Regions from separate parts of the Paenibacillus sp. FSL K6-1217 genome, predicted to be linked through region 1. Evidence: a T-box and tRNA genes for the amino acid it is inferred to sense, from the RefSeq annotation. Region 1 holds a T-box; the other holds one or more tRNA genes.
The links. The T-box of region 1 lies ahead of pheS (phenylalanine--tRNA ligase subunit alpha). A T-box ahead of a tRNA ligase gene usually reads a tRNA of that ligase, here a tRNA-Phe.

Region 1 (4,400 bases):
CAGATCATCCCCTGCGACAGCACGCCCCGCAGCTTGGCTTTTTTGATCTCCAGGCCCGGCAGCTTGGCACCCACCAGCGCGACCGGAACCTTCTGGCCTGCCGCAACATTCTTCGCTCCGCAGACGATCTGCAGATCCTCGCCCTGCCCTGCATCAACGATGCAGATATTCAGCTTATCGGCGTCCGGGTGCTTCTCTTTGGATTTCACATAACCGGTCACAATGCCGGATATTCCTTTGTTGCGGCGCTCTACTCCGTCAATCTCGATGCCGGCGGTGGTGATTTTGTCCGCCAGCTCATCCGCGGTCACCCCTTCCAGCGATATATAATCGGCCAGCCAGGCGGTTGATACTTTCATAATCGCACACTTCCTTTTTGTTTCAGATGTATTGATCTCCATGCCGGCCTGCGCCGGGGCACGCAGAAGGCGAAGCAAAGGCCGGGGCGCTCCCTAGCTTACTTCGAAGCATCCTGCACTAGCAAAACCTCCAGAGAATATTTGGACTTCCGGCCGCTGTTAGGATTGAATTTCCCGATTACACTGCTGGCTGCAGTAGAAATCCAATCCTAAAGGCGGTCGCTATCGCTCCTCCAGTTCCAAAATTCCCCTCCGGTTCTTTCTATTGCAGTTCATGTCCCCAAGTAATCAGCAGCCCACTACCTTTTCAATTCACCACCCGAGCCCCGCACACACCCGCCAAATCCCTAAATACCCTTGAACTGCTTCACAAAGCCCATATCATTCGTGTAGAAGTAACGGATATCATCGATGCCGTACTTCAGCATGGCAATCCGCTCAGCACCCATGCCGAATGCGAAGCCGCTGTAGACTTCAGGATCATAACCGCCCATCCGCAGCACATTCGGGTGGACCATACCGGCGCCGAGAATCTCCAGCCAGCCGCTCTGCTTGCAGAGACGGCAGCCTTCGCCGCCGCATTTGAAGCAGCTCACATCCACCTCAACGCTGGGCTCGGTGAACGGGAAGAAGCTTGGGCGCAGACGGATTCCCGCGCTGGGTCCGAACATCTCCTTCATGAACTGCTGCAGGGTCCCCTTCAGGTCGCTCATGCGGATATTGCGGCCGATCACCAGACCTTCAATCTGATGGAACTGGAAGGAGTGGGTCGCATCGTCGTCGTCGCGGCGGAACACCTTGCCCGGACAGATGACCTTGACCGGCTCCCCGTTCATGGCCTGCATCGTACGGATCTGAACCGGCGAGGTCTGTGTGCGCATCAGAATATCATCCGTAATATAGAAGGAATCCTGCATATCGCGGGCCGGATGGTTCTTCGGAAGGTTCAGCGCCTCGAAGTTGTAATAATCCGTCTCCACTTCCGGACCTTCTGCCACCTTGTAGCCCATGCCGATGAAAATATCCTCGATCTCCTGGATCACCCGGCTGAGCGGATGAATTCCGCCCTGCGGCATGCCGCGGCCCGGCAGGGTCACATCGATCTTCTCCGCATTCAGGCGGCTCTCTGTCTCCTGCTGCTGGAACAGCTCCTGCTTGGCGCCGATCACCTCTTCAATGGCACTGCGCACCAGATTGGCCACTTGGCCGATCACCGGACGCTCCTCCGCGCTTAGTCCGCCCATCCCGCGCAGAACCTCTGTCAGCTCGCCTTTTTTGCCAAGGTATTTGACGCGCAGCTCATTCAGAATCTGCGGATCGTTTACCGCCTGCAGCTTCGTCAGCGCCTCGGCCTTCAGTGCTTCCAATTTGTCTTTCATGGCTTGTACTGCCCCCTCAAATCTCGTATTGTTCAACAAAAAAAGGCCTTTCCTCCCGGTAAAGGGACGAAAAGACCGTGGTACCACCCTTGTTAGACGGCCGTACGCTTCCCTTAAGAGCAATATTCCCTCTTATGGTACTGCGGAGACCTGTCTCACTTTATACAGAATTAACGGTCTGCGGCCGGTCCCCCCTACTATCACGCTCAAGGAAGCCTTGAACGGAATTCAGGGAACTGCTCCGGAGTGAACTTCGGCAGCTCTGCTCTCTTAGAAACGCTCTCAATCTGCGGCGCTTCCTCCCTGTAAGCCAGGCACTGCGTACTCTTCTCCATCAATGCATTTATAAGGATTATAACCTCTACACTTCGATCCTCCACTTGGGAAGATATGTCCATCTATTATATGCAAAAACAGACATTTTGACAAGCCAGAATACGTTCTGGGTACACATGGCCGGGATCAGGAGGATACGGGCCTGCAACTCTGCCCGTTTTCCGCATATTTAATGCACAATTGATACCATGGGGGTATCGTTTGCAGTAAAAGTGGGTAATAGGACTCAAAGGTTAGAATACCTTTTACATAGTAGTAAGGTATACATAATGGTTCTTTGTATCGGCTGTAACGGATAGGTCCCCACTGCTTTCATACCGGCTCCATGGTCCGCTTCACGGCCTGTACATCCGGCAGCGAAAGCTGACGGGGCTTATTATTTTTCAGCAATTGCTCTGCTTAAGGGATGTCCTATATACTGGTGAAAAGAACCGCGATCTAACCGGAATTTATTCTTTCCATTGCCTCCTTCTTCCCCTGCTTTCTAGGACTCGCTAACAGATACTCTCTTACATGCCTGCAAGACGCCATAATCCGCATAAGGATAAGTCTCGCATGCACCAATGCTACACTCATGAGATTTGCAAAAGTTCTGTGCGGGGAGAGGATGACAGTGGCCGTTTTTTCGGAAAACACAAGTACACGCAGATTAATTCTATTATTCACCTCTATCGCCGTGCTTCTGGTTGGCATTAGTGTGGCCTCGCTGCTGATTCTGAATCATACGATGAACAAATTATCCGACTCCCTATACAGTGACGTCTACCAGAATTCCGAGCTCATTCTGAACGCCGACCGGGATCTGTATCAGGCAGGCCTAGCGCTTCAGACCACAATCAGCGGGGCGCTCAGCAGTGCGCAGCGCAGTACGCTGTCGCAGGAATTCGAGGATAATAATGCCCAGGCGCTGCAGCGAATCAGTACTGCCCGCTACAATCTGGATTCCGTGAAGAGCCCGTTCAATGGAATGAAGCAGAGCGAGCTGCTGCTGGACGAGCTGAGAGCTGAGCTGGATCACTTCGGGGCCACGCTTACCGCATGGAGGGATAACGGCCGGGAACTAATCTCGCAGCGGGTCCAGAACAGCTGGAATCCTGCCTCCTACTCTGCCCTCTCGATACATACGGAGCTCAGTGAGGTTCGCCACAGTCTGGATGAGGCAGAGGCCAGAATCGACAGCTATGCCAGCCAGGTGATGACGGAGTTCAATAATCTCAAAAGCTCCCTGTTCGCCGTCTACTCCGTCTTCCTGTTCCTGCTGGTTCTGGTCATCATCTATCTCAGCCGCAGACTGATCTCCCTGCAGAATGAAATGCAGGATGAGAAGTCACTCTATCAGCTGATCGGGGAGACGATGTCTGATTTCATTGTGCTGACTGACCCGAACGGTCTTATCCTGTATGCGTCCCCTTCCCATGCCGCTGCACTGGGTTATGTGCCGAGCAAAGGGGCGCCGCTCTCCAACTATATCCGGGAAGCCGAAATCTCCTGGGCCAAGCTGAAGAGTGTAGTGCAGTCGACACCGAGAATATCCGAGCTGCGCATGCGTTCAGCCGAAGGGCACTGGGTCTGGCTGGAGACCAAGGTTACCCCTATTGCGGGCAGCCGCAATTTCCCGGCGCAGTTCATGCTGGTATCCCGTGAGATTACCCAGCGCAAGCAATATGAGGAGCGGCTGCACAAGCTGGCCTTCTATGATCATCTGACCGCCATTCCGAACCGGGCCCATTTCAAAATGTACATGGAGAACCTGATCAACCAGCCCGAGGAACGCAGACAGGAGATCGCCGTGGCGCTGCTGGACTGCGACAGGTTCAAGCAGCTGAATGATACGCTTGGCCACTTGGCCGGCGATGAATTCCTGCAGCTGCTCTCCCGGGAGCTGCAGCAGACTGTGAAGGGCTCCGGCCAGGCCTTCCGGATCGGCGGGGATGAATTCGCCGTGGTGCTGCACCGGTTCACCAGCCCGCAAATGCTGGACGAGCTGCTGAACCGTCTGCTCCAGCTGTTCAACAAATCCTGGTCCGTCAACCAGGGCTCCAGCTTCCATACCTCTGCCAGCATCGGCGTGGCCCTGTATCCGCAGCACGGCAGCAGCATCAACGAGCTGCTCCGTGCCGCCGATCTTGCGATGTACCGCTCCAAGAACCATGGCGGCAATGAGGCTAATCTGTACAGTGAGCATGTGGACAACAAGTACAGCGATCAGCGGAACTAGCACCTGCGGATGTTGGCTCCTGCATTGTGGATTCCTATAATGAGAATACTTCAATACAACCCAAGCAAAAAGAGCTGATCAGCTTCCCTCCCCTTAGGAGATGGAACT
Region 2 (4,400 bases), 3.1 Mb from region 1:
AATTTATGCGGGGCGATTGCCTCCGGTATTAGTATTCCCTTAGCCGTGGGGGCAGGCATGAACTGGCAAGGTGCTTTGGGCGTATGGGGGATACTTAGCGTCATCTCCGTTCTCTTTTGGATACCTCAGCTTAAAAATCCAGCACAACCAGCCGTTGTTGCCAACAGTGCAGGTAACAACCGTCAGGTCAATATCTGGCGCTCTCCACTAGCTTGGCAGGTGACACTTTTTATGGGAATACAATCGGCCATTTTCTATGTGCTGGTGGCATGGCTGCCTGAAATCTTGAAAGAACAAGGCATCAGTTCAAGCCAATCCGGCTGGTTTCTCTCGGTTCTGATTATGGCTTCGCTCCCCTTTGCATTTATCGTTCCTATTCTGGCAGGTCGCATGTCCAGCCAACGCTTATTAGTGGTTATTACAACAATCCTACTTTTGACCGGAACACTTGGCCTTCTGTACAGCAGTATCGATCTGCTTCTGTTGTGGGTTATTATTCTTGGAATCGGAGCGGGCTTTGCCTTCGGCTTATCTATGATGTTCTTCGGCTTGCGTACCCAAAGTGCCCATCAGGCGGCTGAATTATCGGGCATGGCTCAATCCATCGGCTATCTGCTGGCAGCCATTGGCCCAGCGCTGATTGGATACTTGCATGACGCCAGTCATAGTTGGAGCGCTCCCCTCCTGATATTGGTTGGTGCATCTGCTCTACTCGGTATCGTGGGTCTAGGTGCGGCTAGAAATCAATTTGTGGGTTCTACGAAGTAAGTTCATGATATAAATGACTTAACATGTAAGCAGATGACATATAAATTAAAAGAAACCGGCCCTGTGTAGTAAAATACACAGGGCCAGTTCTTGTTCTCAGATACATATGGGATAAGGTACGAAAGCTCAAAGAACAAAATCATCCTGCAAATGAACGATGCTGGCGCCTCAGTTTTGTCCCTGTGCCCGATATACCAGATAATGCGTGCCTCTGGGCATGCAGACAATAAAAAAGCCCACCAGAGAATATCTCTGATGGACTCTTTTAACAGATACCGGCGAGAGGACTCGAACCTCCACGGTTTCCCACTCGATTTTGAGTCGAGCGCGTCTGCCATTCCGCCACGCCGGCAAATATTTAAAAATGGAGGTGCCACCCAGATTTGAACTGGGGATAAAGCTTTTGCAGAGCTTTGCCTTACCACTTGGCTATGGCACCGAAAAATGGAGCGGACGACGGGAATCGAACCCGCGACCCTCGCCTTGGCAAGGCGATGCTCTACCGCTGAGCCACGTCCGCATATAATGGCTGGGGATATAGGAATCGAACCTATGAATGACGGAGTCAAAGTCCGTTGCCTTACCGCTTGGCTAATCCCCAATATATTTTTAAAAGAAAATGGGGCGACCGATGGGTCTCGAACCCACGAATGCCGGAACCACAATCCGGTGCGTTAACCCCTTCGCCACGGTCGCCATGTGAAGCTTTTAAGTTGTATTGCTATGTAATTCTTATAAAAGAAATGGGGCGACCGATGGGTCTCGAACCCACGAATGCCGGAACCACAATCCGGTGCGTTAACCCCTTCGCCACGGTCGCCATATGATTCTTTTATATGAAATTACTTGGCAGGGGCAGCAGGAATTGAACCCACACCAACGGTTTTGGAGACCGTTGTTCTACCTTTAAACTATGCCCCTAAAAATGGTGGAGGCTGATGGATTCGAACCACCGAACACGTACGTGAGCAGATTTACAGTCTGATGCGTTTGGCCACTTCGCTAAGCCTCCACGGTATGGTGCCGGCGAGAGGACTTGAACCCCCAACCTACTGATTACAAGTCAGTTGCTCTACCAATTGAGCTACACCGGCATATTAAGTTGTGTATGGTGGCGCGGGAGGGAATCGAACCCCCGACACAAGGATTTTCAGTCCTTTGCTCTACCGACTGAGCTACCGAGCCATAAAATAAATTTTGTAAAAATGGCGGAACCGACGGGATTCGAACCCGCGATCTCCTGCGTGACAGGCAGGCATGTTAGGCCAACTACACCACGGTTCCATGTTGACACTTGGGGCCCCCGGAAAGTATTCGGAATATGCTACAGAGCAAATCTTCACTTTGTGGGGATTGGTTGCGGGGGCAGGATTTGAACCTGCGGCCTTCGGGTTATGAGCCCGACGAGCTACCGGGCTGCTCCACCCCGCGTCATTGTACAATATCTATTCGGTTAAGATAGATGGTGGAGGCTGAGGGGTTCGAACCCCCGACCCTCTGCTTGTAAGGCAGATGCTCTCCCAGCTGAGCTAAGCCTCCATATATGACTCGTATGGGATTCGAACCCATGTTACCTCCGTGAAAGGGAGGTGTCTTAACCCCTTGACCAACGAGCCATGCTGTGTAAAAAGTACTCAGTGAAAAGTAATGCTACGGAGAGAGAGGGATACTCTTCACTTCGTTGCGAGATTGCGATGCAGTGCTATCGAAGCCTATGCTCCAACGAACCACTGAGGGTTCTCATCCCTTTGCAGGGAGGTAACGCTACGGAGAGAGAGGGATTCGAACCCTCGAGACGCTTGTGGCGCCTACACGATTTCCAATCGTGCTCCTTCGGCCAAACTCGGACACCTCTCCATATGGCTCCCCGAACAGGACTCGAACCTGTGACAACTCGATTAACAGTCGAGTGCTCTACCAACTGAGCTATCAGGGAATATACATATCAGGCTTGATCGCCTGAAAACTGAATCCGAAACGAATCTGTGTATTAGAAATTGGATAAGCCCTCGACCGATTAGTATTGGTCAGCTCCATGCATTGCTGCACTTCCACCTCCAACCTATCTACCTCGTCGTCTTCAAGGGGTCTTACATACTGGGAAATCTCATCTTGAGGGGGGCTTCACGCTTAGATGCTTTCAGCGCTTATCCCGTCCGTACGTAGCTACTCAGCCATGCTCCTGGCGGAACAACTGATGCACCAGCGGTACGTCCATCCCGGTCCTCTCGTACTAAGGACAGCTCCTCTCAAATTTCCTGCGCCCACGACAGATAGGGACCGAACTGTCTCACGACGTTCTGAACCCAGCTCGCGTACCGCTTTAATGGGCGAACAGCCCAACCCTTGGGACCTACTTCAGCCCCAGGATGCGATGAGCCGACATCGAGGTGCCAAACCTCCCCGTCGATGTGGACTCTTGGGGGAGATAAGCCTGTTATCCCCAGGGTAGCTTTTATCCGTTGAGCGATGGCCCTTCCATGCGGTACCACCGGATCACTAAGTCCGACTTTCGTCCCTGCTCGACTTGTAGGTCTCGCAGTCAAGCTCCCTTATGCCTTTGCACTCTGCGAATGATTTCCAACCATTCTGAGGGAACCTTTGAACGCCTCCGTTACTCTTTAGGAGGCGACCGCCCCAGTCAAACTGCCCGCCTGACACGGTCCCCGTACCCGATAAGGGCACCAGGTTAGAACCTAGATACGATCAGGGTGGTATCCCAACGGCGCCTCCGCAGAAGCTTGCGCTCCTGCCTCAACGGCTCCCACCTATCCTGTACAGATCGTACCCAAATTCAATATCAAGCTGCAGTAAAGCTCCATGGGGTCTTTCCGTCTTGTCGCGGGTAACCTGCATCTTCACAGGTATTAAAATTTCACCGGATCTCTCGTTGAGACAGCGCCCAAGTCGTTACGCCATTCGTGCGGGTCAGAATTTACCTGACAAGGAATTTCGCTACCTTAGGACCGTTATAGTTACGGCCGCCGTTTACTGGGGCTTCGGTTCACAGCTTCGGATTGCTCCTAACCGCTCCCCTTAACCTTCCAGCACCGGGCAGGCGTCAGCCCGTATACTTCGCCTTGCGGCTTCGCACAGACCTGTGTTTTTGCTAAACAGTCGCTTGGGCCTTTTCACTGCGGCCCCCTCGGGCTATTCACCCTACCGAGGCACCCCTTCTCCCGAAGTTACGGGGTCATTTTGCCGAGTTCCTTAACGAGAGTTCTTCCGCGCGCCTTAGAATTCTCTTCTCGCCTACCTGTGTCGGTTTGCGGTACGGGCACCTTCTCCTGACTAGAGGCTTTTCTTGGCAGTGTGAGATCATGACCTTCGCTACTATAATTTTCGCTCCCCATCACAGCCCAGCCTTAGTAGTGTGCGGATTTGCCTGCACACCAGCCTCACTGCTTAGACGGACATCCATCAGTCCGCGTCACTACCCTCCTGCGTCACCCCATCGCTCATAGCGGATTACGGTGGTACAGTAATTTCAAACTGTTGTCCTTCGACTACGCCTGTCGGCCTCGCCTTAGGTCCCGACTTACCCTGAGCGGACGAGCCTTCCTCAGGAAACCTTGGGCTTTCGGCGGATCAGATTCTCACTGATCTTTTCGTTACTCATACCGGCATTCTCA

Region 2: it encodes a tRNA-Phe, which carries the amino acid that the T-box ahead of pheS (phenylalanine--tRNA ligase subunit alpha) is inferred to sense. The anticodon was not compared.

What each region holds. Positions count from the first base shown of each region.
Region 1 covers NZ_CP150271.1:7,115,279-7,119,678, reverse strand. The annotation lists gene pheT (phenylalanine--tRNA ligase subunit beta) at 1-359, opposite strand, end outside; gene pheS (phenylalanine--tRNA ligase subunit alpha) at 707-1,738, opposite strand; T-box leader at 1,798-2,085, opposite strand; gene MHH28_RS31190 (diguanylate cyclase domain-containing protein) at 2,688-4,292, shown strand.
Region 2 covers NZ_CP150271.1:4,005,930-4,010,329, forward strand. The annotation lists gene MHH28_RS17565 (CynX/NimT family MFS transporter) at 1-768, shown strand, start outside; tRNA gene MHH28_RS17570 (tRNA-Leu) at 1,042-1,120, opposite strand; tRNA gene MHH28_RS17575 (tRNA-Cys) at 1,134-1,207, opposite strand; tRNA gene MHH28_RS17580 (tRNA-Gly) at 1,214-1,288, opposite strand; tRNA gene MHH28_RS17585 (tRNA-Gln) at 1,295-1,369, opposite strand; tRNA gene MHH28_RS17590 (tRNA-His) at 1,389-1,464, opposite strand; tRNA gene MHH28_RS17595 (tRNA-His) at 1,513-1,588, opposite strand; tRNA gene MHH28_RS17600 (tRNA-Trp) at 1,616-1,689, opposite strand; tRNA gene MHH28_RS17605 (tRNA-Tyr) at 1,695-1,780, opposite strand; tRNA gene MHH28_RS17610 (tRNA-Thr) at 1,787-1,862, opposite strand; tRNA gene MHH28_RS17615 (tRNA-Phe) at 1,878-1,953, opposite strand; tRNA gene MHH28_RS17620 (tRNA-Asp) at 1,975-2,052, opposite strand; tRNA gene MHH28_RS17625 (tRNA-Met) at 2,123-2,199, opposite strand; tRNA gene MHH28_RS17630 (tRNA-Val) at 2,232-2,307, opposite strand; tRNA gene MHH28_RS17635 (tRNA-Glu) at 2,313-2,384, opposite strand; tRNA gene MHH28_RS17640 (tRNA-Ser) at 2,536-2,625, opposite strand; tRNA gene MHH28_RS17645 (tRNA-Asn) at 2,629-2,704, opposite strand; rRNA gene MHH28_RS17650 (23S ribosomal RNA) at 2,766-4,400, opposite strand, start outside.